3 regions of the Streptomyces sp. NPDC002463 genome follow, and region 2 is predicted to be linked to each of the others. Evidence: riboswitches for the same ligand, from Rfam matches in the RefSeq annotation. Region 2 holds a riboswitch; each other region holds the start of a gene.

Region 1 (9,619 bases), on a different contig from region 2:
CGGAACGCGGAGGCGCCGCTGAAGGGCGCCGTCCCGTGTGCCCACCCGTCCCGCCCCAGCGGGACGATTGCCCACACGGGCAGGGCGCGGGCCCCACACGGCAGTAGGCACCACCCGGCAGGCAGGCCTACTCCTCGCCCTCCAAGTCCCCCTCCGTCTCCAGGAAGACCTGGCGGAGGGCCGCCAGGGTCTCCGGGTCCGGCTTCTCCCACATGCCGCGCGACTCCGCTTCCAGGAGGCGTTCCGCGATGCCGTGGAGGGCCCAGGGGTTGGCCTCCTTGAGGAAGGCCTGGTTCGTCTCGTCGAGGACGTACTCCTGCGTGAGCTTGTCGTACATCCAGTCGGCGACGACACCGGTCGTCGCGTCGTACCCGAAGAGGTAGTCGACGGTCGCCGCCAGCTCGAACGCGCCCTTGTACCCGTGGCGCCGCATCGCCTCGATCCAGCGCGGGTTGACCACGCGGGCGCGGAAGACCCGGGAGGTCTCCTCGACGAGCGTGCGGGTGCGGACGGTCTCGGGGCGGGTGGAGTCGCCGATGTACGCCTCGGGCGCCGTGCCCGTGAGCGCGCGGACGGTCGCGACCATGCCGCCGTGGTACTGGAAGTAGTCGTCGGAATCGGCGATGTCGTGCTCGCGCGTGTCCGTGTTCTTCGCGGCCACCGCGATCCGCTTGTACGCGGTCTCCATCTCCTCCCGGGCCGGCCGGCCTTCGAGACCACGGCCGTACGCGTACCCGCCCCACACCGTGTACACCTCGGCGAGGTCCGCGTCGGTGCGCCAGTCGCGCGAGTCGATCAGCTGGAGGATGCCCGCGCCGTACGTGCCCGGCCGCGAGCCGAAGATGCGGGTGGTGGCGCGCCGCTCGTCGCCGTGCTCGGCGAGGTCGGCCTGCGCGTGCGCACGGACGTAGTTGTCGGAGGCCGGTTCGTCGAGGCCCGCGACGAGCCGTACGGCGTCGTCCAGGAGCCCGATGACGTGCGGGAACGCGTCCCGGAAGAAGCCCGAGATGCGCAGCGTCACGTCCACGCGCGGGCGGCCGAGCTCGGCGAGCGGGATCGGCTCCAGGCCGTTCACGCGGCGCGAGGCCTCGTCCCACAGCGGGCGGACACCGAGGAGGGCGAGCGCCTCGGCGACGTCGTCGCCCGCGGTGCGCATCGCGCTCGTGCCCCAGAGGGAGAGACCGACGGAGGTCGGCCACTCGCCGTTGTCGGTGCGGTAGCGCTCCAGGAGGGAGTCGGCGAGCGCCTGGCCGGTCTCCCAGGCGAGCCGGGACGGCACGGCCTTCGGGTCGACGGAGTAGAAGTTGCGGCCGGTCGGCAGGACGTTGACCAGGCCCCGGAGGGGGGAGCCGGACGGGCCGGCCGGGACGAAGCCGCCGTTCAGGGCGTGCACGGCGTGGGCCAGCTCGTCGGTGGTGGCGGCGAGCCTCGGCACGACCTGGAGAGCGGCGAAGGACAGCACCTCGCGGACCTCGGGGCCGTACGCGGCGGCGACCGTCTCGATCGCGTCCACCGCCCAGCCGGCCGCCTCCATCGCCTCGACCAGTTCCCGCGCCTTCGCCTCCGCCTCGTCGGCGGTCGTGCGGGTCGCGGCCGACTCGTCCAGTCCGAGGGCCTCGCGCAGACCCGGCAGGGCCTGCGTGCCGCCCCAGATCTGGCGGGCGCGGAGGATGGAGAGGACCAGGTTGACGCGGGCCTCGCCGGTCGGCGCGCCGCCGAGGACGTGCAGGCCGTCGCGGATCTGGGCGTCCTTGACCTCGCAGAGCCAGCCGTCGACGTGCAGCAGGAAGTCGTCGAAGCCGTCGTCCTCCGGGCGCTCCTCCAGGCCGAGGTCGTGGTCGAGCTTCGCGGCCTGGATGAGGGTCCAGATCTGGGCGCGGATGGCCGGGAGCTTCGCCGGGTCCATCGAGCTGATCTGCGCGTACTCGTCGAGCAGCTGCTCCAGGCGCGCGATGTCGCCGTACGAGTCGGCGCGGGCCATCGGCGGCACGAGGTGGTCGACGAGGGTCGCGTGGACGCGGCGCTTGGCCTGGGTGCCCTCGCCCGGGTCGTTGACGAGGAACGGGTAGATCAGCGGGATGTCGCCGAGGGCCGCGTCGGGGCCGCAGGCGGCGGACAGGCCGGCGTTCTTGCCGGGCAGCCACTCCAGGTTGCCGTGCTTGCCGAGGTGGACCATGGCGTCGGCGCCGAAGCCGCCGTCCTCGGCGCGGGCGGCGATCCAGCGGTAGGCGGCCAGGTAGTGGTGGGACGGCGGGAGATCGGGGTCGTGGTAGATCGCGATCGGGTTCTCGCCGAAGCCGCGCGGCGGCTGGATGAGGACGAGGAGGTTCCCGCGGCGCAGGGCGGCGAGGACGATGTCGCCCTCCGGGTTCTGCGAGCGGTCGAGGAACATCTCGCCGGGCGCCGGGCCCCAGTGCTCCTCGACCTGCTCGCGGAGCTCGGCGGGCAGGGTGGCGTACCAGCGCTTGTAGTCGGCGGCCGGGATGCGGACCGGGTTCTTCGCGAGCTGCTCCTCGGTCAGCCAGTCCTGGTCGTGGCCGCCGGCCTCGATGAGGGCGTAGATCAGCTCGTCGCCGTCGCCGGAGACCAGGCCCGGGAGCTCGGCCTCGGGTCCGAAGTCGTAGCCCTCGGCGATCAGGCGGCGCAGCAGCGCGACGGCGGAGGCCGGGGTGTCGAGGCCGACGGCGTTGCCGATGCGGGAGTGCTTCGTCGGGTACGCGGAGAGGACGAGCGCCAGCCGCTTCTCGGCGTTCGGGATGTGGCGGAGCCGGGCGTGCCGGACGGCGATCCCGGCGACGCGGGCCGCGCGCTCGGCGTCGGCGACGTACGCGGGCAGGCCGTCCTCGTCGATCTCCTTGAAGGAGAAGGGGACGGTGATGAGCCGGCCGTCGAACTCGGGCACGGCGACCTGGCTGGCGGCGTCCAGCGGGGAGAGGCCCTCGTCGTTCTCCTCCCACGCGGACCGCGATCCGGTCAGGCACAGGGCCTGGAGGATCGGCACGTCGAGCGCGGCGAGCGCGCCCGCGTCCCAGGCCTCCTCGTCGCCGCCGGCCTGCGCCTCGGCGGGCTTGGTGCCGCCGGCGGCGAGGACGGTCGTGACGATCGCGTCGGCCCCGCGCAGGACGGAGATCAGCTCGGCCTCGGGGGCGCGCAGGGACGCCACGTACAGCGGGAGGGCGCGGGCGCCGGCGTGCTCGATGGCGCCGCACAGGGCGTCGACGAAGGCGGTGTTCCCGCTCATGTGGTGGGCGCGGTAATAGAGCACGGCGACGGTCGGGCCGGTCTCGGTGGCCTTGGCCGTCCGCTCCAGGGGGCCCCAGGTGGGGGCGGCGGCCGGGGCCTCGAAGCCGTGGCCGGTGAGCAGGACCGTGTCGGAGAGGAAGCGGGCCAGGTGCTCCAGGTTGGCCGGGCCGCCGTGCGCCAGGTAGGCGTGCGCCTCGGTGGCGACGCCGACGGGGACGGTGGAGGCCTCCATGAGCTGGGCGTCGGGGGCCTGTTCGCCACTGAGCACGACGACCGGCTTCCCGGCGGCGCGGATCGCGTCGAGGCCCTCCTGCCAGGAGCGGACGCCGCCGAGGAGCCGGACGACGACCAGGTCGGCGCCGTCGAGCAGCCCGGGGAGGTCGGCGAGCGGGAGGCGGGAGGGGTTGGCGAAGCGGTACTCCACCGGCCCCCCGGCCGCACGGGCGCTGAGCAGGTCGGTGTCGGAGTGCGACAGCAGCAGGAGCATGGCGAGCTCAGGCCCTTCCTCGGGGTTGTCCGCGCCCCGGGTGGTCGTATGGACGGCGGGAGTTCCTGACTCACCCGTGGGTTACGGGCTCACAGTGGCGGGACCGCGCCGGATTCTCACCGGGCTTCCTCCCCGGGGTCCTGGGACCCCATGCCGATCTGCATCCTAGAACGTGCCGCCGACCGGCCCCAGGGAGCGAGGGGGTCGGCCGGATCACACCGGCCGGAGAGAGCGGGAGAGTCGGCCGGATCACACCCGGTGGTCAGCCGGTTCCCCGTGGGTATGCTCGCCGCCATGCCGCCCACCCCACCCCCGACGCCCCGACCGGGCGAAGCTCGCATACGGGACCGTGGCGACGCCTGCCCCGGGGCGCTGCGCCTGCACTCCGCCGACGACGGTCGCCTGGCCCGACTGCGCCTGCCCGCAGGGCGATTGACGGCCCGTCAGGCCGAGGTCCTGGCCCGGGCCGCCGAGAGCCTGGGCGACGGGCGGATCAGCATCACCTCGCGCGGCAACGCGGAGCTGCGCGGCCTCGGCGAGGGCTGCGGGGCGGAACTGGCCGGCCTTCTGGCCGGGGCGGGCCTCCTGCCCTCGCCCACCCACGAGCGCGTCCGCAACATCGTGGCCTCGCCCGGCGCGGGACTCGACGGACTCGGCTACGCGGACGTGCAGTTGTGGGCGCGCGCACTGGACACGGCGCTCTGCGCGGAGCCCCGGGCCGCGTCCCTTTCGGGACGGTTCCTGTTCCTCCTCGACGACGGACGCGGCGACGTCGCCGGGCTCGGCGGCGATGTGAGCTTGATCGCAGGACCGGAGGGGTCGGCTCTGCTGCGGCTCGGTCCGCACGCGTTCCGGCTCGCCGCCGCCGACGCCGTCCGGGCCGCCCTCGCCGCCGCCCTCGCGTTCCTGGACGCCGCCGAGGCCGCCGGGAACGGGGCCTGGCGGCCCCGCGAACTGCCCGACACGCACGTGCCCGACTGGGCCGGGGCCCTCGCGCGGGCCGGGATCACGGCGGAGCCCGTACCCGTACCGCCGCTTCCCGCGTCCCCGCCGCCCGCACCCGGCCCGCTCGGCGCGCACGCCCTGCACGTCCTCGCCCCGCTCGGCCGCCTGACGGCCGCCCAGCTGCGGGCCCTGGCCGACGGGGCCGACGAGCTGCGGTTCACGCCCTGGCGTGGCGTGGTCGCCGTCGGTGCCGCCGCCGACCGGCTGCCCGGCCTGGAGACGTACGGCCTGGTCACCCGTCCCGACCTGCCCTCGGTCGGGGTCAGCGCCTGCACCGGGCGGCCCGGCTGCGCCAAGTCCCTCGCCGACGTACGGACGGACGCCGGCCTCGTCCACCGCGGGGGCCTGCCCGTCCACTACTCCGGGTGCGAGCGCCGCTGCGGCCACCCGCACGGCGCCTGGGTCGACGTCCTCGCCACCGGCGACGACACCTACCTGGTGGACGGCGTCCCCACCCCCCGTACCGCCCTGCCCGAAGCAGTGACCACGGCCCGCACGACGAGATGAGCGAGAGCACCAGGATGTTCGACTACGAGAAGGACGGGACGGAGATCTACCGCCGGTCCTTTGCCACGATCCGCGCCGAGGCGGACCTCGCGGGCCTGCCCGCCGACGTCGCCCAGGTGGCGGTCCGGATGATCCACGCCTGCGGCATGACCGACCTCGTGCAGGACATCGCGTACTCCCCCGGCGTCGTCGCGAGCGCCCGCGCCGCCCTCCAGGCCGGCGCGCCCATCCTCTGCGACGCGCAGATGGTCGCCAGCGGGGTCACCCGCAAGCGGCTGCCCGCCGACAACGAGGTCCTCTGCGCCCTCTCCGACCCGGCCGTCCCGGGCCTCGCCGCCGAGCTCGGCACCACCCGCTCGGCCGCCGCGCTCGAACTGTGGCGGGACCGCCTCGAAGGCTCCGTCGTCGCCATCGGCAACGCGCCGACCGCCCTCTTCCACCTCCTGGAGATGATCGCGAAGGGCGCCGGGAAGCCCGCCGCCGTCCTCGGCATCCCGGTCGGCTTCATCGGCGCCGCCGAGTCCAAGGACGCGCTGGCCGAGAACACCCTCGGCCTCGACTACCTGGTCGTACGGGGCCGGCGCGGCGGCAGCGCGATGACGGCCGCCGCGCTCAACGCCCTCGCCCACGAAGCGGAGATCCAGGCATGACCACCGTGACCGGCAAGCTGTACGGCGTGGGCCTCGGCCCCGGCGACCCGAACCTGATGACCGTCGCCGCCGTGAAGGCGATCGCGTCCGCCGACGTGATCGCGTACCACTCGGCCCGCCACGGCCGCTCCATAGCGCGCTCCATCGCCGCCGAGCACATCCGCGAGGACCACGTCGAGGAGCGGCTGATGTACCCGCTCACGGTGGAGACCACGGACCACCCGGGCGGCTACCGGGGCGCCCTGAACGACTTCTACGAGGAGGCCGCGGCCCGCCTCGCCGCCCACCTGGACGCCGGCCGCACCGTCGCCGTCCTCGCCGAGGGCGACCCGCTGTTCTACGGCTCGTACCAGCACATGCACAAGCGGCTGGCCGACCGCTACGACACGACCGTCATCCCCGGCGTCACCTCGGTGAGCGCCGCCGCCGCCCGGCTCGGCGAGCCGCTGTGCGAGGCGGAGGAGGTCCTCACGATCATCCCCGGCACCCTGCCGGAGGACGAGCTGACGGCCCGCCTCGCGGGCACCGACTCGGCGGTCGTGATGAAGCTCGGCCGCACGTTCCCGACGGTCAAGCGGGCCCTGGAGCGGGCGGGCCGGCTGGACGACGCGCGGTACGTGGAGCGGGCGTTCATGCGGGGCGAGCGCACGGAGAGGCTGACGGAGGTCGACCCCGAGTCGGTCCCGTACTTCTCGGTGGCGGTCCTCCCCTCCCGTATCGACCAGGAGCCCCCCGTACGGGAGACGGGCGAGGTCACCGTCGTCGGCACCGGCCCCGCCGGGGCACCCTGGCTCACCCCCGAGTCGCGCGGCGCGCTCGTCAACGCCGACGTCCTCGTCGGCTACACCACCTACCTCGACCGGGTCCCCGTCCTCCGCCCCGGCCAGATCCGGCACGGATCCGACAACAAGGTCGAGTCCGAGCGCGCCGAGTTCGCCCTCGACCTGGCCCGGCGCGGCCGGAAGGTCGCGGTCGTCTCCGGCGGCGACCCGGGCGTCTTCGCCATGGCGACGGCGGTCCTGGAGGTGGCCTGCGAGCCGGAGTACGCGGACGTGCCCGTACGGGTCCTCCCGGGGGTCACCGCGGCCAACGCGGCGGCGGCAGCGGCGGGCGCCCCGCTGGGCCACGACTACGCCACGATCTCCCTCTCCGACCGCCTCAAGCCCTGGGACGTCATCGAGGCCCGCCTCCGCGCGGCCGCCTCCGCCGACCTGGTCATCGCCCTCTACAACCCGGGCTCCAAGTCCCGCACCCACCAGGTCGCCGCGGCCCGCGACCTCCTCCTCGAACTCCGCGCCCCCGAGACCCCGGTGGTCGTCGCCCGCGACGTCGGCGGCCCGGAGCAGTCGGTCCGCGTCCTGACCCTGAAGACCCTGGACCCCTCGGAGGTCGACATGCGCACCCTCCTCCTGATCGGCTCCTCGCAGACGCGGGCGGTCGAACGGGGCGACGGCCGCACGATCACGTGGACGCCGCGGCGGTACGGCTGAGATCCGGGGCACGAGATCCGGGGCACGAGATCCGAGGTGGGGGCGGGCACAACCCTTCCCCCACCTCGGGAGTCACACAGGAGTTCCCCCGTTTCACATGCTTCACATAGGTCCGGAAAGGGCCCTCCCCCTGTGATGACTCGTACCCGGCTGAGCGCCCTGGCCGTCACGGCCGCCCTCGCCGCCTCCGGCGGTCTGCTCACCGCCACTCCTGCCGCCGCGGCCGTCACCTGCACGTCCCCGGTGTGGAAGGCGGAGTTCTTCGCCAACTCCACGTTCAGCGGCACCCCCGAGCTGACCTCCTGCGACAGCGCCATCGCCGAGAACTACGGCTACGGCGACCCGGCGGGCGGCAGGCTGCCGCGGGACGACTTCTCCGTCCGCTGGTCGGTGACCCGCGACTTCGGCTCCGGCGGTCCGTTCACCTTCACCGCCGCGGCCCAGGACGGCATCCGCGTCAACCTCGACGGCGTCCGCAAGATCGACCTGTGGCGGAACGTCTCCACCACCCAGTCGAAGACCCTCAACCTCACCGTTCCGGCCGGCCGCCACACCATCACCGTGTACTACGCGGCCTGGACCGGCGCCGCGAACGTCAAGTTCGGCTACACGCCGGTCACTTCGGCCACCGCCGACAAGGTCCGCCCGCTCGCCCCGACCGGCGCCACCGTCGCGTACGACAAGACCCTCGACAAGGTCACCCTGCGCTGGGCGGCGAACAAGGAGATGGACCTCGCCGGCTACCGCCTCTACCGGCGCCCGAGCACCTCCACCACGTGGACGAAGGTCAGCAGCGCCACCGCCCTGGTCACCGGCACCTCGTACGTGAACTACCCGCCCGCGACCGGCCAGACCTACCTGTACGAGCTCCGCGCCGTGGACAAGGCCGGCAACGAGTCCCCGGGCGGCGCCGACCTGACCGTCGTGTCCGTGGACAGGACCCCGACCGCCGCCCCGGCGGGCGTGGCCGCGTCCGACGGCTACACCGGCGTCGCCCTGGCGTGGCAGCCGGTCACGGGCGCGGCGACGTACACCGTCCACCGGCAGCGCACCGGCACCACCGACCCCGTCGCGCAGGTCGCGACCGGCGTCACGGCCACCACCTGGAGGGACACCACCGCCACCGAGCGGACCGGCTACACCTACTGGGTCTCGGCCGTCGACGCCGCCGGCAACACCTCGGCCCGCACCTCCGTCACCGCCACGCGCGGCGACTACGCGCCCGGGGCCCCCACGGGCCTGACCGCGGTGGACACCGGAAGCCACATCCGGGGCTTCGCCCTGAGCTGGACCGCCCCGGCGGACACCGACGTGGCCTCCTACCGCGTCTACCGCAACGGCTCCCTCCTCGGAACCGCCCCCTCCCCCTCGTACACCGACGAGAACGGCCTCTGGCACGGCACGACCTACCGGTACACGGTCACGGCCGTGGACCGGGCCGGCCACGAGTCCCCGGCCTCCGCCGAGGCCGTGGTCACGACCGAGGGCGACCTGATCGCCCCGGCGCCCGTCACCGGCCTCAAGGCGACGCCGCGCGAGGACGGCGTGCTCGTCGAGTGGGACGCGAGCACGGAGCCCGACCTCAAGCGCTACGAGGTCTACCGGGCCGAGAAGTACGACGACGGCGACGGCGGCACCATCTGGCTCGCCCACCGCGTCGAGTACCTCTCCAAGACGGCCACCTCGTTCCTGCACCCGAGCGAGGCGGACGGCGAGAACGTGATGTACACCGTCATCGCCGTGGACCAGTGGGAGAACATGCTCCGGGCCGACGACCCGAGCCTGAACTGGGCCGAGGTCACCGAACTCGGCACGCCCGTCACCCCGTAGCCACCCAGGCGGCGGCCTCCTCCGGGGTCGCCGCCACCGGGACGCCGGAGGGGACCGGGGGGCGGCGGACCACCACGACCGGGAGGCCCGCCTCGCGGGCCGCGGTCAGTTTCGGGGCGGTCGCCGCGCCGCCGCTGTCCTTCGTCACCACCACGTCGATCCGGTGGCGGGCGAGGATCTCCCGCTCGCCGGCCAGGGTGAAAGGGCCCCGGTCGAGGAGGACCTCGGCGCGGGCCGGCATCGGGGCGTCCGGGGCGTCCACCGAGCGGACCAGGAACCACTGCGGACAGGCCGCGAAAGCCGCCAGGCCCATGCGGCCGGTCGTCAGGAAGACCCGGTCGCCGAGCCCGTCCAGGGCCCGCGCCGCCTCCTCCAGGGACGCCACGGAACGCCAGTCGTCGCCCTCC
Region 2 (9,619 bases):
CCTTCGACCGGCTGATGGCCGGGGGCGGCCCGGCCGCGGTGTACGTGCGCGTGGACGACGTCGACGAGCACCACGCCCGCGCGGTGGCGCGGGGCGTCGAGATCGTGATGCCGCCGACGGACCAGGAGTACGGCTCCCGGGACTACACGGCCCGGGACGCCGAGGGCAACGTGTGGAGCTTCGGCACGTACGCCCCCGGCGCGCCGGCGTAGACGCACCGCTCGGGGTCACGCTCCCCCGGCGCGCCGACGTGGACGTCCTCGGGGCGCGTGGGCCCCGAGGTCACGCCCGCCCCGGCGCGCCGGGGCGGGAACCCCCGGGCCCGTCCGGCGGCTCAGGCTCCCCCGGTGTGGACCTGGAAGGCCGCCCGGCGGACCGCCTTCGCCAGGGCCGGGTCCGGGTGGGCGGCGGCCAGGGCGACCAGGACCTGGACCGTGCGGGGGTGGCCGACGGCGCGGACCTCGTCGAGCAGCGCCGGGACGGTGCCCTGCACGGCGGAGTCGAGGTGCCGGACGAGCAGCTCGCTCTCGCCGTGGTCGGCGACGGCCGCCGCGGTGTCGACCCAGAGCCAGGTCGACTCCTCGCGGGTCAGCACCTCCTGGGCGTCGTCGGGGTCGGCCCCCTCGTACTCGGCCAGCCAGAGCAGCGCGTACGGGCGGAGCGAGGGCTCGGCGACGGTGGCCCGCACCTCGGCCTCGGCGGGCGCGCCGACGACGCGGAGCGCCTCGAAGGCGAGCCCGCGCAGCAGGGCGTCCTCGCCGCGGGCGACGGCGAGGAGTTCGGCGACGGCGCTGGAGAGCGTGCGGGCGGCGAGCCAGGCGCGGTACTCGTCGCGGGCGGGGCCCGGGGTGAGCCGGGCGCAGCCGCGGAGCATGTCCTCGGCGGACTGCTCGATGTTGCCCGCGGGGCTCTGCGCGGCGACGCAGATCTGCTCCAGCTTGACCCAGACCGCCCAGTTGCCGAGCGGGGTCAGGGTGGCGTGGCGCTCCTCGGTGCCGGGGTCGAGGGTGAGCGCGCCGACGGCGGCCAGGCCCTCCAGGGCCCAGTCGAGGAGGGTGGGCAGACCATCGAGGGCGGGGACGACGGGGGCGTCCGCCGTCTCGGGGGTCTGCTCGGCCGCCGGGACCTCGCAGCGCTCCTCGCGGAGCTCCTCGACGCGCTGGCCGAGGAGGTCGAGGAGGGCGGGGACGAGGACCGGGCCCTGGGAGAGCTGGAGCAGCGAGAGCACCTGGGGGACGGCCTCGACGACCTCGGCGACGGCGCTCGGGGCGACCCCCTCGGGGGCCGGGTGCACCAGGGACCAGGCGTCGAAGAGGGCGACCCAGCCGCGCAGGACGGCGGAGTCGTCGCGGTCCCAGGCGTGCAGCCGCCAGCCGGGGCGGGCGGTGTCGCCGTGCAGTTCGACGAGTCCGGCGAGCCGGGCGCGGTCCCAGCCGGCCCGGATCTGGCCGGGCGTCAGGTCCAGTGCGGCCGCGGCCCGTTCCTGGGCGGGGCGGGCGCCGGTGCCGGTGCGGGGGGCCGTGTCGGCGCCGTGCTCGACGGCGGCCCAGCGGGCGATCCGCACGGCGTCGGCGAGGACGTGCCGGGCCTGGCGGGCGAGCTCCGCGCGGGGCGGAGTGCCCTCGGGCGGCCGCGGCGCCGGCCGGGTGCGCCGGGTCGTCACGGCCCGTCGGGCGGTGGCCAGCGCCCGCGGGCGGACGAGTCGGAGTCTGGAGTTGCGCGCCAATGGTTCATCGGGCTTTCGAGACGTCACGGGGGCAGTCTTCCCGCTGACGGCCCGAAAGCCCAATCGGAATCAGAAGTGCCGTCAGAGCAGCGGGGTGAGGAAGCGCCGGAGGGACTCCTCGTAGGGGACCGGGTCGGCGTTCCACATGGCGGCGTGCGGGGCCTGGCGCACGGTCCGCAGGCTGACCGTGCCGGGGAGGCGGGAGGCGAGTTCGACGGAGGGTTCCCAGGGGGCGATGGTGTCGTCGGGGCCGTGGAAGAGGAGGGCGGGGACGCGCAGGGCGCCCGGCTCCGAGGCGGTCCGCAGGAGGTCGCCGTGCGGGCCGGTCCTGCCCTGGGCGGCGCGGACGGCGAGCGGGAGCAGGGGTCCGGGGACGTGGCGGGCCGCCGCGAGGTTGCGGAGGGTGGCCTCCCAGTCGAGGACGGGGGAGTCGAGGACGAGGCCGCCGATCCGGTCGCGGACGCCCGATTCGACGGCGGCGCGCAGGGCCATGGAGGCGCCGGTCCCCCAACCGTGCAGGACGACCTGCCGGGCGCCGCGGCGGACGGCGTAGCGGATGGCGGCGTCGACGTCCCGCCACTCGGAGTCGCCGAGGTGGGCGAGGCCGTCCGGGGAGGGCGGCGCCCCTTCGTCGCCGCGGTAGGCGAGGACGAGGACGGGGATCTTGCGGCGGTTGTAGAAGGGGACGAGGTTCAGCGGGTGCTCGCGGGTGGTGCCGAGACCGTGCAGGGCGATCACCCAGGTGGTGCGGGGGGCTGCCACGAGCCAGGCGGGCAGGGGGCCGAGTTCGCCGGGGATCTCGACGTCCTCGTGGGCGATCCCGAGGGCGCTGATCGGGGTGCCCCGGTGGAGCTGGGGGGTGAGCCGGACGCGGACGCCGGGCGCGACGACGCCGAGCTCGACGCGTTCGAGGCGGCGGACGACGGTGTCGGCGGTGTGCGGGACGCGGTCGAGGACGGGGCCGAGGACGGCGTGCAGTCCGGAGGCCTCCATCCCGTACGTGCCGGGGCGCAGGGAGGCGAGGCTGCGGGTGAGGGTGATCCGTTCGGGTCCCGTGGCGTGCACGGTGAGTCCCGGGTCTCCGGGCAGTGGTCGTCCGGACGGCGCCTTGAGGGCGACGTCGCTGGCGTACCGGCCGGCCGCGATCGCGACCGCGCCGACACCGATCAGTGTGGTGACGGCCGCTGCCGTCGCTGTAGCCGGGCGCACGCTCCCAGTGTCGGCAGGGCGGGGTGGGGCTGCCACCGGACGGACCCGGCCGGGGGGAAAGCGGAAGGGGCGCCCCGGGGAGTGACATGGGTCTCCTCCGCGGGGTCCCCCGGCCGGATGGTCATGTCCAGGGAGCGGAACGGGATGTCGGGGGAGGAAGCGGGACAGGTCGTATGTGCCCCGGGAGGACTGGGACACCCGTGGTTCCGGGGTGACCGCATCGTGGACACCGGGAGCCCCGGGGCGAGAAGCGGAACCTCTTGACACCGGTTAGAGACACCACGCCGCCCGGCCCAGTTCATCTTCCGTTCACTCAGGTTGCCTACGTTCAACGAAACACTGACGTCGAACGATTGCCTGGGTAAATGGAACACATCACGCTGCTGCTCGCCATTGTGGTCGTGACAGCTCTCGTGTTCGATTTCACGAACGGTTTCCACGACACCGCGAACGCGATGGCCACGACCATCTCGACCGGTGCCCTCAAGCCGAAGACGGCGGTGGTCATGTCCGCCGTGCTGAACCTCGTCGGCGCGTTCCTGTCCGTGGAGGTCGCCAAGACGATCTCCAAGGGACTGGTCAACGAGGACGGCATCCAGCCCGAAGTGATCCTCGCCGCGCTCGTCGGCGCGATCCTCTGGAATCTGGTGACCTGGCTGGTCGGACTGCCCTCCAGCTCCTCCCACGCCCTGATGGGCGGCCTCATCGGCGCGACCGTCGCCTCGATCGGCGTCAGCGGCGTCAACGGCGAGGTCGTCGTCAGCAAGGTCCTCATCCCGGCCGTCGCCGCGCCCATCGTCGCCGGCATCGCCGCGACGCTGGCCACGAAGCTGACCTACAAGATCGGCGCCAAGACCTCCGAGAAGGACACGGCCAAGGGCTACCGCGTCGGCCAGATCGCCTCCGCCGGTCTCGTCTCCCTCGCCCACGGCACCAACGACGCCCAGAAGACCATGGGCATCATCACCCTCGCCCTGGTCGCCGGCGGCTCCCTGCCCGCCGGCTCCAACCCGCCCGTCTGGGTCATCGTCTCCGCCGGTACGGCGATCGCGCTCGGCACCGCCCTCGGCGGCTGGCGCATCATCCGCACCATGGGCAAGGGCCTCACCGACCTCCAGCCGCAGCAGGGCTTCGCCGCCCAGACCAGCGCCGCCACGGTCATCCTGGCCTCCTCCCACCTGGGCTTCTCCCTCTCCACCACGCACTCCGTCTCCGGCGCCGTCATGGGTGCGGGTCTCGGCCGCAAGGGCGGTGTCGTCCGCTGGTCGACCGCCACCCGCATGTTCGTCGCGTGGGGCCTGACCCTCCCGGCCGCCGGCCTTGTCGGCGCGGGCGCCGAGTACGTCGCCCGCCAGGGCAACTGGGGCGTCTACGTCGTCGCCGCCTTCCTCGCCGCCTCCTGCGTCGCCATCTGGCTCGTCTCCCGCCGCCAGCCGGTCGACCACACCAACGTCAACGAGGTCGAGACCGGCGCCGAGCCGGACGGCGTCGTGACCACCGCGATCGCGGCCGTCACCCCGCCGCCGGCCGGTACCGTCGCCGCCGTCGCGGACGAGGACCTGAAGACCACCATCCCCGCGCCGGCCCCCACGGACCCGGCCGCTCCCCCGGCCACGGCCGCGGTCTAAGGAACTGGAACCAAGCATGAAGATCGACTGGGCAGCCCTCGGCTCCGTCTTCGGAGTCAGCCTCGTGGCGACCGTCGCCCTCGTGGGCCTCTTCACCCTCGGCGTCATCGGCCTCTCCAAGCAGGAGCAGGCCGCCGCCCAGGGAGGCTCCGCCGCCCTGGCCCGCACCGGCGCCTACGCCTGCTTCGCCCTGTGCCTCGGGGCCGTGGCGTACGGCATCTACCTGATCGTCGCCTGACGGTCTCCCCGGCACCACCGGCCGGGCGGTCCGCACCTCGCGTGCGGGCCGCCCGGCCGTCGTGTTTGTGGTGCTTCGCACAGTGACGCGGTGCAGGTCAAGGGTGAGTTGACGGGTGTTCTCGGGCCGTGGTGGACTGCCGGGGCCATACGGCGGCAGGAGAGGAAGTCCGGTGCGAATCCGGCGCGGTCCCGCCACTGTGACCGGATCCCGAAGGTCCGGAAGTCAGGAACTCTCGCCGCCGGTTTCGTCGACCCAGGGCGCGGACCCTGAGTGAGGACAGTGCGCCATGCCCGGCCTCAGGCCAGGACCTTCCCGAGCCACCGGTGTGTTCGCGTACGGCGCGGCCCTCGGCCTCGCCGTCGACCGGCTCGTCGGCGACCCCCGCCGCGGACACCCCGTCGCCGCCTTCGGCCGGGCCGCCGGCCGCGTCGAACAGGCCCTGTGGCGCGACCACCGCGGCCGGGGCGCCCTGCACACCGCCGTCTGCGCCGGTACCACCGTCGCGGCCGGCGCCCTCGCCGCCCGTACGGTACGGGGCAGCCGCGCCGGATCCGTCGCCCTGACCGCCGCCGCCGTGTGGGCCGTCGTCGGCGGTACGACCCTGGGACGCGAGGCCCACGCGATCGGCGGGGCCCTCGCCGCGGGCGACCTGGAGGTGGCCCGGGAACGGCTGCCGCACCTGTGCGGACGCGACCCGCAGTCCCTCGACGGTCCCGCGATGGCCCGCGCGGTCGTCGAGTCCGTCGCCGAGAACACCTCCGACGCCGTCGTGGGCGCCCTCTTCTGGGGAGCGGTCGCGGGCGTGCCGGGCCTGGTCGGCTTCCGCGCGGTGAACACCCTCGACGCGATGGTCGGCCACAAGTCCCCCCGCCACCTGCGCTACGGCTGGGCCTCGGCCCGCCTCGACGACGTGGCCGGCTGGCCCGGGGCCCGGCTGACCGCCCTGCTCGCGACCGTCGCCGGAGGGAACCCGCGCGGAGCCCTGCGGGCCTGGCGGGCGGACGCCGGAAAGCACCCGAGCCCCAACGCGGGACCGGTCGAGGCCTCCTTCGCGGGCGCCCTCGGCGTACGGCTCGGCGGGACCCTCTCGTACGCCGGGCGGGTCGAACACCGGCCCGTCCTCAACGGGGAGGGGCGGCCCGTCGAGGTCGCCGACATCGACCGCGCGGTCCGGCTGTCACGCCGGATCACCGGACTGACCCTGGCCGTCTGCGTGGGCGGCCGCATGATCGCGAGCGCGCTGAAGCGGAGGAACGCATGAGGGGTGGGGGGCTGCTCGTCGCCGGGACCACGTCCGACGCGGGCAAGAGCGTCGTCACGGCCGGCATCTGCCGGTGGCTGGTCCGGCAGGGCGTCAAGGTCGCGCCGTTCAAGGGACAGAACATGTCCCTGAACTCCTTCGTCACCCGGGAGGGCGCCGAGATCGGCCGCGCACAGGCCATGCAGGCACAGGCGGCGCGCGTCGAGCCGACCGCGCTCATGAACCCGGTGCTGCTCAAGCCCGGCAGCGACCGCTCCAGCCAGGTCGTCCTCATGGGCAAGCCCGTCGGCGAACTGAGCGCCCGCGGCTACCACGGGGGCCGGCAGAAGGAACTCTTCGAGCCGGTCCTGGCGTGCCTGGAGGAGCTGCGGGGCACGTATGACGCCGTGATCTGCGAGGGGGCGGGCAGTCCGGCCGAGATCAACCTGCGGCGCACGGACATCGTGAACATGGGCATCGCGCGGGCCGCGAAGCTGCCCGTGGTCGTCGTCGGGGACATCGACCGGGGCGGGGTCTTCGCCCAGTTCTTCGGGACGACGGCGCTGCTCTCTCCCGAGGACCAGTCGCTCGTGGCGGGCTACCTGGTCAACAAGTTCCGCGGCGACGTGTCCCTCCTCGAACCGGGCCTCGACATGCTGCACGGGCTCACCGGCCGCCGGACCTTCGGCGTCCTGCCCTACGCGCACGGGCTCGGCATCGACGAGGAGGACGGCCTGCGGGTCTCCCTGCGGGGTGCCGTCCGCGAGTCGGTCGTCGCGCCGCCGGTCGGCGCGGACGTGCTGCGGGTCGCGGTCTGCGCGGTCCCGCTGATGTCGAACTTCACCGACGTGGACGCGCTGGCGGCGGAGCCGGGCGTGATCGTGCGGTTCGTGGACCGGCCGGAGGAGCTGGCCGACGCGGACCTGGTGGTCGTGCCGGGCACGCGCGGGACGGTCAAGGCCCTCGCCTGGCTGCGCGAGCGGGGACTCGCGGACGCCCTCGTCCGGCGCGCCGCCGAGGGCCGGCCGGTGCTCGGCATCTGCGGCGGCTTCCAGGTCCTGGGCGAGCGCATCGAGGACGAGGTCGAGTCGAAGGCCGGCGTCGTCGACGGGCTCGGGCTGCTGCCCGTACGGATCCGGTTCGGGGTCGAGAAGACCCTCGCCCGGCCGGTCGGCGAGGCGCTCGGCGAGCGGGTCGAGGGGTACGAGATCCACCACGGCGTGGCCGAGGTGCTCGGCGGGGACGCGTTCATCTCTGATGACAACGGACACGGTCTGGAGGGCTGCCGGGTCGGCTCCGTGTGGGGCACCCACTGGCACGGCTCGCTGGAGAGCGACGGCTTCCGGCGGGCGTTCCTGCGGGAGGTCGCGGCGGCGGCCGGACGGCGGTTCGTCCCGGCCCCTGACACCTCGTTCGGCGCGCTGCGCGAGGAGCAGCTCGACCGGCTCGGCGACCTGATCGAGGAACACGCGGACACGGACGCGCTGCTCCGGCTGATCGAGAACGGCGCCCCTGAGGGGCTGCCGTTCGTGCCGCCGGGGGCGCCATGAGCACCCGCCCCGCCCCGAGTTCCGTACTTCCCGAAGGAGTGACCGTCCGATGAGCACCCGGTATCCGTTCACCGCCGTCGTCGGCATGGACGACCTGCGGCTCGCGCTGCTGCTGAACGCCGTCAGCCCGGCTGTGGGCGGAGTGCTCGTGCGGGGCGAGAAGGGGACCGCCAAGTCCACCGCCGTGCGTGCGCTCGCCGAGTTGCTGCCGGAGGTCCCGGTCGTCGCGGGGTGCCGGTTCAGCTGTGACCCGGCCTCCCCCGACCCGGGCTGCCCCGACGGGCCCCACGGCGATGCGCCCGGGACCGCCCGTCCCGCGCGGATGGTCGAGCTGCCCGTCGGCGCCTCCGAGGACCGGCTCGTCGGCGCGCTCGACATCGAGAAGGCGCTCGCCGAGGGCGTGAAGGCCTTCGAGCCGGGGCTGCTCGCCGCCGCGCACCGGGGGATCCTGTACGTCGACGAGGTCAATCTCCTCAGCGACCACCTGATCGACCACCTGCTCGACGCCGCCGCCATGGGCGCCTCCCACGTCGAGCGCGAGGGCGTCTCCGTGCGGCACGCCGCGCGCTTCCTGCTCGTCGGGACCATGAACCCCGAGGAGGGCGAGCTGCGGCCGCAGTTGCTCGACCGGTTCGGGCTCACCGTCGAGGTGGCCGCCTCGCGGGACCCCGAGCAGCGGGTCGAGGTCGTCCGGCGGCGGCTCGCCTTCGAGGACGACCCGGCCGCCTTCGCCGCCCGCTGGGCCGGCGAGGAGGCCGCCCTGCGCGAACGGATCGTCGCCGCCCGGGAGTTGCTGCCCCAGGTGACCCTCGGCGACGCGGTGCTGCTCCAGATCGCCGCCACCTGCGCCGCGTTCGAGGTGGACGGCATGCGCGCCGACATCGTGATGGCCCGGACCGCGACCGCGCTCGCCGCCTGGGCCGGACGGACCGAGGTCACCTCCGAGGACGTGCGGCAGGCCGCGCTCCTGGCCCTCCCCCACCGGCGCCGGCGCTCGCCGTTCGACGCGCCCGGCCTCGACGAGGACAAGCTCGACGAGACCCTGGAGCAGTTCAAGGGCGACGACGAGGATCCCGAGCCCGACGGTCCGGGCGACGGTGGGCCCGGCGGTGGCGGGGGCGTTCCGCCGCAGGGCGAGGGGCCCGACGGCCCCGCGCCCGAGGCCGCCGACGCCCCGGAGAGCGCGCCCGCCCCTCAGGAGGCCCCGCAGGGCTCCGGCGCCGGTGAGCGTGCCGCCGTCAAGGCCGGCGAGCCCTTCCGTACGAAGGTGCTGAGCGTGCCCGGTCTCGGCGAGGGCGCGGCCGGGCGCCGTTCCCGGGCCCGCACCGAGCACGGCCGTACCACCGGATCGACCCGGCCCCGGGGCGCGCTGACCAAGCTGCACCTGGCCGCGACCGTCCGGGCCGCCGCCCCGCACCAGCGGGCGCGCGGCCGGTCCGGGCCCGGTCTCGTGGTCCGCCGGGACGACCTGCGGCAGGCGACCCGCGAGGGCCGCGAGGGGAACCTGGTGCTGTTCGCCGTGGACGCCTCCGGCTCCATGGCGGCGCGGCAGCGGATGAGCGCCGTGAAGGGCGCCGTGCTGTCGCTGCTGCTCGACGCCTACCAGCGGCGCGACAAGGTCGGTCTCGTCACCTTCCGGGGGCGGGACGCCGAGGTCGCGCTGCCGCCGACCTCGTCCGTGGACGCGGCCGCCGCCCGCCTCGAGAAGCTTCCGACCGGAGGCCGTACGCCGCTGTCCGCCGGGCTGCTCAAGGCCCATGACGTGCTGCGGATCGAACGGCTGCGTGACCCCTCGCGCCGCCCGCTGCTCGTCGTCGTGACCGACGGGCGGGCGACCGGCGGGCGGGCCGCCGGCGATCCGGTGGCGCTCGCCGCCCGGGCCGCGCGGCTGCACGCCGCCGACGGCACCGCGAGCGTGGTCGTGGACTGCGAGACCGGGCCGGTGCGGCTCGGGCTCGCGGGGAACCTGGCGCGCGAACTCGGCGGCACCGCCGTGACCCTGGACGAGCTGCGCGCCGACTCGAT
Region 3 (9,619 bases), on a different contig from region 2:
CTGATCTACATCGTCATCGCGGTGGCGATCATCTACATCCCGATCAAGCTGGGCGGCTTCGACGAGATCTTCACCAAGGCCGGCGAGGCGTACGCGACGGTCAACCCGGCCACCGGGAAGCCGAAGGGCGCGCTCGTGCCCGGCGAGGCGGGCCAGTGGACGTACGCGACGCTCGCGCTCGGCTCGGCGCTCGCGCTCTTCATGTACCCGCACTCGATCACGGCGACGCTCTCCTCCAAGAGCCGTGAGGTCATCCGCCGCAACACCACGATCCTGCCGCTGTACTCGCTGATGCTGGGCCTGCTCGCCCTCCTCGGCTTCATGGCGATCGCCGCCGGCGTGAAGGTCACGAACGGCCAGCTCGCCATCCCGCAGCTGTTCGAGAACATGTTCCCGGACTGGTTCGCGGGCGTCGCGTTCGCCGCGATCGGCATCGGCGCGCTCGTCCCCGCCGCGATCATGTCGATCGCCGCGGCCAACCTCTTCACGAGGAACATCTACAAGGACTTCATCAAGAGGGACGCGACCCCGGAGCAGGAGACCAAGGTCTCCAAGCTGGTGTCCCTCCTGGTGAAGGTCGGCGCGCTCGTCTTCGTCCTCACCATGGACAAGACGGTCGCCATCAACTTCCAGCTGCTCGGCGGCATCTGGATCCTCCAGACCTTCCCGGCGCTCGTCGGCGGTCTGTTCACCCGCTGGTTCCACCGCTGGGCGCTGCTCGCCGGCTGGGCCGTCGGCATGGTCTACGGCACGGCCGCCGCGTACGGCGTGGCCAGCCCGACCCAGAAGCACTTCGGCGGTTCGGCCGCCGAGATCCCCGGCATCGGCGAGATCGGCTACATCGGCCTCACCGCCTTCGTGCTCAACGTCCTCGTCACGGTCGTCCTGACCTTCGTCCTCAAGGCCGTGAAGGCCCCCGAGGGCGTCGACGAGACCTCGCCGGAGGACTACACGGCGGACGCGGGCGACGCCGGAGTCCGCGACCTCCCGAAGGTCGGCGCCGGAGCGCACTGACCCGCGGACGCGTGAAAGAGGGGGCCCGGGAAATCCCGGGCCCCCTTCGCGTGCCGCGGAGGCAGACTGGAGCCCATGGATTTCACGATCAGGGCGGTACGGCCCGAGGAGCACGAGGAGCTCGGTGACCTCACCGGGCTGACCTACCTGAACGACGGGCTGCTGCTGCACGGCGAGGACGACTTCTATCTGGCCGTGCTCCGCGACACGGCCCGGCGGGCGCGCGAGAGCGAGGTGCTCGTCGCCGTCGACCCGGACGGCGGGATCATCGGCGGGGTCACCTTCGCCGAGGGCGGCACCGCCTGGGCGGACATCGCGGTCCCCGGCGAGGCCGAGTTCCGGATGCTCGTGGTCGCTCCGGCGGCCCGCGGCCGGGGCGTCGGAGAGGCCCTCGTACGCGCCTGCGTGGACCGGGCGCGATCCCTCCCCGGCTGCGCGCGGCTCGTGCTCTCCACGGCCGATCTGATGGTCTCGGCGCACCGGATCTACGAGCGGCTGGGCTTCGTCCGGACCCCCGAACGGGACTGGGAGCCGATCCCCGATCACTCGCTGCGCACGTACGCCCTGGAGTTGTAACTCCCGGACCGACACAACATGTGGGGGGTGCCGCAAGCGGCGCCCCCCACATGTATGCTCATCCTCGCTGTCGACGCAGGGAAATCCGGCGCGAATCCGGAACTGTCCCGCAACGGTGTACTTCGTGTGGTTTCGCACTTCGTACGGAGTGAGTCCGAGGACCTGCCGACAGCGTGCCCGGTCCGTCCGTTCCGGGTGCCACAGACGTCCGGGCCTCGCGGAGTGGGCCGGTGGACGCGGCGCGCCCGCGCGTACGGGTGCCCGCATGCCCGCCTCCCCCGCCCGCGGCCCCGCCGAGCGAGAGAGAGCCTCCACGTGACCATCGCGCCCGCCGATCCGGCCGCAGCGATCGAGACCGACGGACCCGGGACCGTACTCCTGCGGACCCTGACCGATCTCACCGCCGACCTCCCGGACACCGACCCCGGCAAGGTCGCCGCCGCCGCCCTCCGCGGTCGCAGCGCCACGTCGGACGAGGCGGAGCTGCGCGAGCTGGCCACCGAGGCGGCCGCCGGCCTGATCGCCGAGGACCCGGCGTACTCCCGGCTCGCGGCGCGGCTCCTCACCATCACCATCGCCGACGAGGCGGCCGGCCAGGGCGCCGTGTCCTTCTCGGCCTCCGTCGCCGTCGGCCACCGCGAGGGCCTCATCGCCGACCGCACCGCCGAGTTCGTCGCCCTGCACGCCGAGCGCCTCGACGCGACGATCGACCCGGCCGGCGACGACCGCTTCGGCTACTTCGGTCTGCGCACCCTCTACTCGCGCTACCTGCTGCGCCACCCGATCACCCGCAAGGTGGTCGAGACCCCGCAGCACTTCATGCTGCGCGTCGCCGCCGGCCTCGCCGAGGACGACAGCGTCCGCGCCCTGGACGAAGTGAGCGCGCTGTACGGCCTGATGAGCCGCCTGGACTACCTGCCGTCCTCCCCCACGCTCTTCAACTCCGGCACCCGCCACCCGCAGATGTCCTCCTGCTACCTGCTGGACTCCCCGCAGGACGAGCTGGACTCCATCTACGACCGCTACCACCAGGTCGCGCGCCTCTCGAAGCACGCGGGCGGCATCGGCCTGTCGTACTCCCGCATCCGCGCCCGCGGTTCGCTGATCCGCGGCACCAACGGCCACTCCAACGGCATCGTCCCGTTCCTGAAGACGCTCGACGCCTCCGTCGCCGCCGTGAACCAGGGCGGCCGCCGCAAGGGCGCCGCCGCGGTCTACCTGGAGACCTGGCACGCGGACATCGAGGAGTTCCTGGAGCTCCGCGACAACACGGGCGAGGACCAGCGCCGTACGCACAACCTGAACCTGGCGCACTGGATCCCGGACGAGTTCATGCGCCGGGTCAACGCCGACGCCGAGTGGTCGCTGTTCTCCCCGTCGGACGTGCCCGAGCTCGTCGACCTGTACGGCGAGGAGTTCGACGCCGCCTACCTCAAGGCCGAGGCCGCCGGCCTGGCCCGCAAGACGATGCCGGCCCGCGACCTGTACGGCCGGATGATGCGGACCCTGGCCCAGACCGGCAACGGCTGGATGACCTTCAAGGACGCCTCGAACCGCACGGCCAACCAGACGGCCGAGCCGGGCACGGTCGTCCACTCCTCGAACCTCTGCACCGAGATCATCGAGGTCACGAACGACGGCGAGACGGCCGTCTGCAACCTGGGTTCGGTCAACCTCGGCGCCTTCGTCACGGGCGGCGACATCGACTGGGAGCGCCTGGACGAGACCGTCCGCACGGCCGTCACCTTCCTCGACCGGGTCGTCGACATCAACTTCTACCCGACCGAGCAGGCCGGCCGCTCCAACGCCAAGTGGCGTCCGGTGGGCCTGGGTGCGATGGGCCTCCAGGACGTCTTCTTCCAGCTGAAGCTGCCGTTCGACTCGGCCGAGGCGCGCGCCCTGTCGACGCGCATCGCCGAGCGGATCATGCTCGCGGCGTACGAGGCGTCCGCCGACCTCGCCGAGCGCAGCGGCCCGCTCCCCGCCTGGGACAAGACCCGCACCGCGCGGGGCGTGCTGCACCCCGACCACTACGACGTGGAGCTCAACTGGCCGGAGCGCTGGGCCGCGCTGCGCGAGCGGATCGCCGCCGTCGGCATGCGCAACAGCCTCCTCCTCGCCATCGCGCCGACCGCGACGATCGCCTCGATCGCCGGCGTCTACGAGTGCATCGAGCCGCAGGTCTCCAACCTGTTCAAGCGCGAGACGCTCTCCGGCGAGTTCCTCCAGGTCAACTCGTACCTCGTCGACGAGCTGAAGAAGCTCGGCGTGTGGGACGCGCAGACCCGCGAGGCGCTGCGCGACTCCAACGGCTCGGTGGCCGGCTTCACCTGGGTCCCCGCCGAGGTGCGCGAGCTGTACCGCACGGCCTGGGAGATCCCGCAGCGCGGCCTCATCGACATGGCGGCGGCGCGGACCCCGTTCCTCGACCAGAGCCAGTCGCTGAACCTGTTCATGGAGACGCCGACGATCGGCAAGCTGTCGTCGATGTACGCGTACGCCTGGAAGCAGGGCCTGAAGACGACGTACTACCTGCGCTCCCGCCCGGCGACCCGGATCGCGCGCGCCGCCCAGGCCGCCGCCCCGATCCCCGTCCAGCAGGCGACCCCCGACGCGGACGCGATCGCCTGCTCCCTTGAGAACCCCGAGTCCTGCGAGGCCTGCCAGTAATGAGCTCCACCGAGAAGAAGAACCTCCTGGACCCGGGCTTCGAGCTCACGCTCCGCCCCATGCGCTACCCGGACTTCTACGAGCGCTACCGGGACGCCATCAAGAACACCTGGACCGTGGAGGAGGTCGACCTCCACTCGGACGTCGCCGACCTCGCCAAGCTCACCCCCGGTGAGCAGCACATGATCGGCCGTCTGGTCGCGTTCTTCGCGACGGGCGACTCGATCGTGGCGAACAACCTGGTGCTGACGCTCTACAAGCACATCAACTCCCCGGAGGCGCGGCTGTACCTGAGCCGTCAGCTCTTCGAGGAGGCGGTCCACGTCCAGTTCTACCTGACGCTCCTGGACACGTACCTGCCCGACCCGGACGACCGCGCCGCCGCGTTCGCCGCCGTCGAGAACATCCCCTCCATCCGCGAGAAGGCGCAGTTCTGCTTCAAGTGGATGGACTCGGTCGAGAAGATCGAGAAGCTGGAGACGGCCGCCGACCGCCGCCGCTTCCTGCTGAACCTGATCTGCTTCGCCGCGTGCATCGAGGGCCTGTTCTTCTACGGCGCCTTCGCGTACGTCTACTGGTTCCGCTCCCGCGGCCTGCTCCACGGCCTGGCGACCGGCACCAACTGGGTGTTCCGCGACGAGACGATGCACATGAACTTCGCCTTCGAGGTCGTGGACACCGTCCGCAAGGAGGAGCCGGAGCTCTTCGACGACGCGCTCCAGCAGCAGGTCACGGACATGCTGAAGGAGGCCGTCGAGGCGGAGCTGCAGTTCGGCCGCGACCTGTGCGGCGACGGCCTGCCGGGCATGAACACCGAGTCGATGCGCGAGTACCTCCAGTGCGTCGCCGACCAGCGCCTCCAGCGCCTCGGCTTCGCCCCGGTGTTCGGTTCGGAGAACCCCTTCTCCTTCATGGAGCTCCAGGGCGTCCAGGAGCTCACGAACTTCTTCGAGCGGCGCCCGTCCGCCTACCAGGTGGCGGTCGAGGGCTCGGTGGACCTCGACGAGGACTTCTAGCCGGTACGACGAAGGGCCCGCACTCCGAGGAGTGCGGGCCCTTCGTCATGCGCTCAGTCGTTCGGGACCGTCTCGTAGCGCGGGGTGCCCTCGGCCATCTGGCGCAGGGCGTCCTTGCGGTCGCGCTTGGAGAGCTTGTCGATGTACAGGAAGCCGTACAGGTGGTCCGTCTCGTGCTGGAGGCAGCGGGCGAAGTAGCCGGTGCCGCGCACCTTGATCGGGTTGCCCTGGGCGTCCTGGCCGTGGACCTCCGCGTAGTCGGGGCGGGCCAGCTCGGCGTAGGCCGTCGGCACGGACAGGCAGCCCTCGTTGGACTCGTCCAGGACGCGCAGCTCGGCCGGGAGCTCCTGGAGGACGGGGTTGATCACGACACCGGTGTGCCGGACGCCCTCGTCGTCCGGGCAGTCGTAGACGAAGACCTTGAGGTCCACACCGATCTGGTTCGCGGCCAGGCCCACGCCCTCGGCGGCCTTCTGGCTGGCGAACATGTCGTCGATGAGCTTCGCCAGCTCGTCGTCGAACTCGGTGACGTCCTTGCACTCGCGGTGGAGGACGGGGTTGCCGACGACCGTGATCGGGCGGGCCGTGCCGCGCTCGCGGTAGGCGAGCTCCCGCGCCTCGCAGTCCTCCGTGTCCACGACGAAGCCGTCGTTGATCGTCTGCTCGTCCGTCTCCTGCTGCGCCATGTCCGGCCGCGCCCTTCTGAAAACCCGATTCCGTCGAGGGACAGCCTACGGGCCCGGGGCCCTGGCCTCAGCAGACCTCTTCCAGATCACGCCATTCCCGGCTGTCCGGGCTGTCCGCCACCCAGCCGTCGAGGAGCCCGCGCACCAGGCCCGCCGGGGCCGCGATGCCGCACTCGCGCTCCGGGACCCAGAGCTCCCCGGGCGAGCGGTGGCCGAGCGGTCCGGGGTGCCCGGGCTCGCTGTGGTCGTGCGGGTCGGAGTGCTCGCCCTCGCCCTCGGCGCTCGGCATCGTCGACTCGGAGCAGGCGCGACAGAGCAGCCGCACGGAGGACGACCAGTCCTCGGCGGCGAACCCGGCCTCGGCGGCCAGCTGCTCCAGTGCGTCCCGGTCGGCCTCGGTGGCCGCCTCCAGGAGGACCACCCAGGTGGGGACGGGGGACGGCGCCCACAGCTCGATCTCGTCGAAGACGGGGTAGGAGGGGCCCGCGGAGGTGGTCCGCTCGCCGTTCGGCACGCCGTCGTGGAGGACGACCTCGCCCCAGCGGCGGCCGGAGGACGGCAGCGGGATGGAGAGGACCTCGATCCGGGCCGGGTCGAGCCGGCGGCCCCACACGACCTCCGCCTCGCCCTCGGGCGAGAGGCGGACGGCGGCGCTGCCCAGCTCCATGCCGGCGGGCTCGCCGGTGCCGGCGGCGGCGCCGGGGACCTTGAGGCCGTAGGCCTGCCAGGCCCGGCGGGCCAGCGGCCAGTCCTGGAGGGCGGTGGCGGCGATGCCGACGTTCCACCAGTCCGGGGCACCGGTCTCCTTGTCGAGGAGCGCGACGGCGCGCAGCCCTGCGGCCCGGGCCTGCTCCCAGTCGTGCCGGAACTTGTGCAGCAGCGCCAGGTTGAACCAGGACTCGGAGAGCCAGGGCTCCAGATCCGCCGCGCGCGTCAGAAGTGCGCCCGCGTCCTCGTACCGGCCGTCGCCGATCAGCGTGAACGCGCGGTCGGTGGCCTGCCGCCACGAGGCGGAGGGCCGATGCCGTACCTTCCCGAAGATCTTCACGATTCCCGCCTGCCGGTCGCTTCACCCTCTTGTTCGCATCCAACCATGCCCGGTCGGACGCGCGCTCATTACCCATGGGTTACCCAGGGACCGCCGAGGTCACCCCAGGGGCTCCGCCGCGTGCCAGGACCCTGGCCAGGCATTCGACGACATCCGGGTGATAGTCGCGGGCGGTGCCGAGCCTGAGCCGTTCCAGGGCCCCGAGGGCGGCGCCCGCGCCGTCGCCCGCGAGGTCGTCGTAGGCGTTCACGGCCCGGACGATCCGGGCGGCCGGCGGCTGCTCGCGGTACGGGTCGGCCTGCCGCTCCACGACGACGGCGACGGCCTCGGGGACCCCGGTCCTGCGGACGACCTCGCCGCCCAGGAGGGCGATGCGGCGCTGCTCCTCGGCCGGGAGAAGGGCGGTGGCGCCGCCCTCGACCGGGTCGACGAGGGAGAGCTGACCGATGTCGTGCATGAGCGCCGCGTGCTCCAGGACGGTCAGCTCGGTCCCGGAGAGGCCGAGCTCACGCCCGACGGCCGCGCTGAGGGCGGCGACCCGGCGGGCGTGTCCCGGCGGGGTGCAGCCGGCGATCTCGGTGGCACGGGCGAGGGAGGCGATGGTCTGCCGGTTGACGGTCCGCACGGCCGCGTACCGCCGGAAGGAGAGCTGGGTGAGCAGGAGCGGGACGGCGAGCACGGGCAGGGCCCAGAGTCCGGCGGCGGCGACGCCGAGTGCCATGACGGTGCCGGTGGCGCAGACGGCGGAGCCGATGCCGAGGAAGGCGCGGAGTTCGTCGCGCAGGAGGGGGCCGTACGGGAATCCGGTGCGGGCGCGCAGGAGGAGGGCGGCGAGCACGGCGTCGCAGAGGGCGGTCAGGACGAGCAGGAGGACCAGGAAGAGGGCGTACGCGGGGCCCTGGCCGAGGTGCCGGGTGACGGCGCCCGCGTTGTAGAGGGGCTGGAAGCAGAGGGCGGCGAAGCCGACGGTGAGGACGCGGCGGGCGAAGTGGTCGAGGCCGGGGCCCCGGCCGCGGGCGATGTGCGGGACGATCCCGGCGAGGCCCGCGGCGACGACGACGGCGACGGTCTGGAGGACGCCGTGGGTGGTGGCGTGGCCGGCGCTGGTGCCGAGCAGGGCGTACGCGAGGGCCCCGGCGGCGCCGAGCGGCGCGGGCTCGCGTTCACCGGGTGCGGCGCCCCAGCGGGCGAGCTCGCCGAGGGCGACGAGGGTGCCGAAGGCGAGGGCGTTGCCGGGTTCGTCGAGGCCGTACCAGAGGGTGGCGCCGAAGCCGGTGAGGCCGAGGAGGAGCGCGGCGCCGCGCACGGCGCCGACGGTGGGCGCCCCGGGTCTCACGCGGGCTCCCTGGCGGCCGGCGCGGGCAGGGGCTCGCGCGGCGGCGGGACCTGCTCGGACTGCGGTTCCGGCTGTGGGGTGGTCTCGTCGGCGGTGACGGCGGGCTGCCAGCCGTGCCGGTCGAGGGCCTGGACGAGGGCGGTGACCATCCGGGGGTCGAACTGGGTGCCGGCGCAGCGCTCCAGTTCGGCGAGGGCGGTGGGCACGGGGCGGGCACGGCTGTAGGAGCGGGTGGAGGTCATGGCGTCGAAGGCGTCGGCGACGGCGACGACCCGGGCGAACTCGGGGATCTGCTCGCCGTGGAGCCCGTACGGGTAGCCGCTGCCGTCCATGCGTTCGTGGTGGTGCAGGATCGCGGCCCGCGCCTCGCCGAGGAAGCCGATGCCGCGGACCATCTCGTGGCCGTACTCGGGGTGCAGTTCGATGACCCGGCGTTCCTCGGAGGTGAGGGGCCCGTCCTTGGTGAGCACCCGGGTGGGGACGCCGAGCTTGCCGACGTCGTGGAGGATGCCGGCGAAGCGGACGACGTCGAGGCGGTCGTCGGCCATGCCGAGCTCACGGGCGATCAGGACGGAGGCGTGGCCGACGCGTTCGCTGTGGCCGCGGGTGTAGGTGTCCTTGATGTCGACGGCCTGGACGAGGGCGCGGATGGTGGCCTGGTGGGCGGCGCGCTCGCGGTGGTACTGGGCGAAGACCCAGCAGGAGATGTACATGGGGAGGAGCACGAAGAGCGCCGCGACGGGGCCGTACGTGCTGCGCCAGAGGACGGCCATCATGAGTCCGGCGAGGCCGTGGACGGTGTGCGGGGCGAGGGCCCGGCCGAGGAGGCCGCGCCAGGCGGCCCGCGGGGGGAGTCCCCCGGCCGTCGCCCGGATGCCGCCGTCGAGCGCGGTGAGGACCAGGCAGAAGGCGAGGGCGGCGGCGCCGGCGGGCAGCAGTGCGTACGGCAGGTCGGGGGCGTCCGGGCCGCGGCCGAGGGCGGTGGGGCCGCCGAGGGTCTCGGCGGTCAGGGCGGCGGCCCAGACGGCGAGGGCCGTGGCGGCGGCCCGCCAGGCGCGGCGGGGTGCGGCGGGGGGTTCCTCGACACGGGCGAGGAGGCTGCCGGGGATCGCGGTGAGCGCGGCGGCGGCGGGCGGCAGGAGCAGCGCGGAGGCGAGGAGCACGGGGAAGAAGGAGCCGGTGCCCATGGGGACGGAGCCGCCGAGCGCGCGGCCGATGAGCCGGCAGCGGGCGGGCAGCTCGCAGAGCGCGTACAGGGCGGCGAGGAGTGCGA

Evidence for each region. A riboswitch is a leader RNA that binds a small molecule or an ion and turns the genes downstream of it on or off. The one in region 2 is predicted to bind cobalamin.
Region 1: it holds a riboswitch for cobalamin, as region 2 does, so the genes downstream of both, cobN (cobaltochelatase subunit CobN) here and ACFYX3_RS07665 (cobalamin biosynthesis protein) in region 2, are expected to answer to the same signal.
Region 3: it holds a riboswitch for cobalamin, as region 2 does, so the genes downstream of both, ACFYX3_RS00835 (ribonucleoside-diphosphate reductase subunit alpha) here and ACFYX3_RS07665 (cobalamin biosynthesis protein) in region 2, are expected to answer to the same signal.

The regions. Positions count from the first base shown of each region.
Region 1 covers NZ_JBIARL010000011.1:291,425-301,043, forward strand. Annotated here, with positions in the region: gene cobN (cobaltochelatase subunit CobN) at 128-3,730, opposite strand; cobalamin riboswitch at 3,768-3,897, opposite strand; gene ACFYX3_RS23745 (cobalamin biosynthesis protein CobG) at 4,013-5,242, shown strand; gene ACFYX3_RS23750 (precorrin-8X methylmutase) at 5,257-5,892, shown strand; gene ACFYX3_RS23755 (precorrin-2 C(20)-methyltransferase) at 5,889-7,382, shown strand; gene ACFYX3_RS23760 (fibronectin type III domain-containing protein) at 7,518-9,212, shown strand; gene ACFYX3_RS23765 (cobalt-precorrin-6A reductase) at 9,202-9,619, opposite strand, start outside.
Region 2 covers NZ_JBIARL010000002.1:562,710-572,328, reverse strand. Annotated here, with positions in the region: gene ACFYX3_RS07690 (VOC family protein) at 1-212, shown strand, start outside; gene ACFYX3_RS07685 (hypothetical protein) at 335-1,753, opposite strand; gene ACFYX3_RS07680 (alpha/beta hydrolase) at 1,808-2,935, opposite strand; gene ACFYX3_RS07675 (anion permease) at 3,301-4,563, shown strand; gene ACFYX3_RS07670 (hypothetical protein) at 4,580-4,801, shown strand; cobalamin riboswitch at 4,917-5,059, shown strand; gene ACFYX3_RS07665 (cobalamin biosynthesis protein) at 5,091-6,065, shown strand; gene ACFYX3_RS07660 (cobyric acid synthase) at 6,062-7,594, shown strand; gene ACFYX3_RS07655 (putative cobaltochelatase) at 7,644-9,619, shown strand, end outside.
Region 3 covers NZ_JBIARL010000001.1:193,146-202,764, forward strand. Annotated here, with positions in the region: gene mctP (monocarboxylate uptake permease MctP) at 1-1,014, shown strand, start outside; gene ACFYX3_RS00830 (GNAT family N-acetyltransferase) at 1,090-1,590, shown strand; cobalamin riboswitch at 1,599-1,775, shown strand; gene ACFYX3_RS00835 (ribonucleoside-diphosphate reductase subunit alpha) at 1,906-4,260, shown strand; gene ACFYX3_RS00840 (ribonucleotide-diphosphate reductase subunit beta) at 4,260-5,276, shown strand; gene def (peptide deformylase) at 5,330-5,962, opposite strand; gene ACFYX3_RS00850 (tetratricopeptide repeat protein) at 6,030-7,010, opposite strand; gene ACFYX3_RS00855 (HD domain-containing protein) at 7,090-8,346, opposite strand; gene ACFYX3_RS00860 (HD-GYP domain-containing protein) at 8,343-9,619, opposite strand, start outside.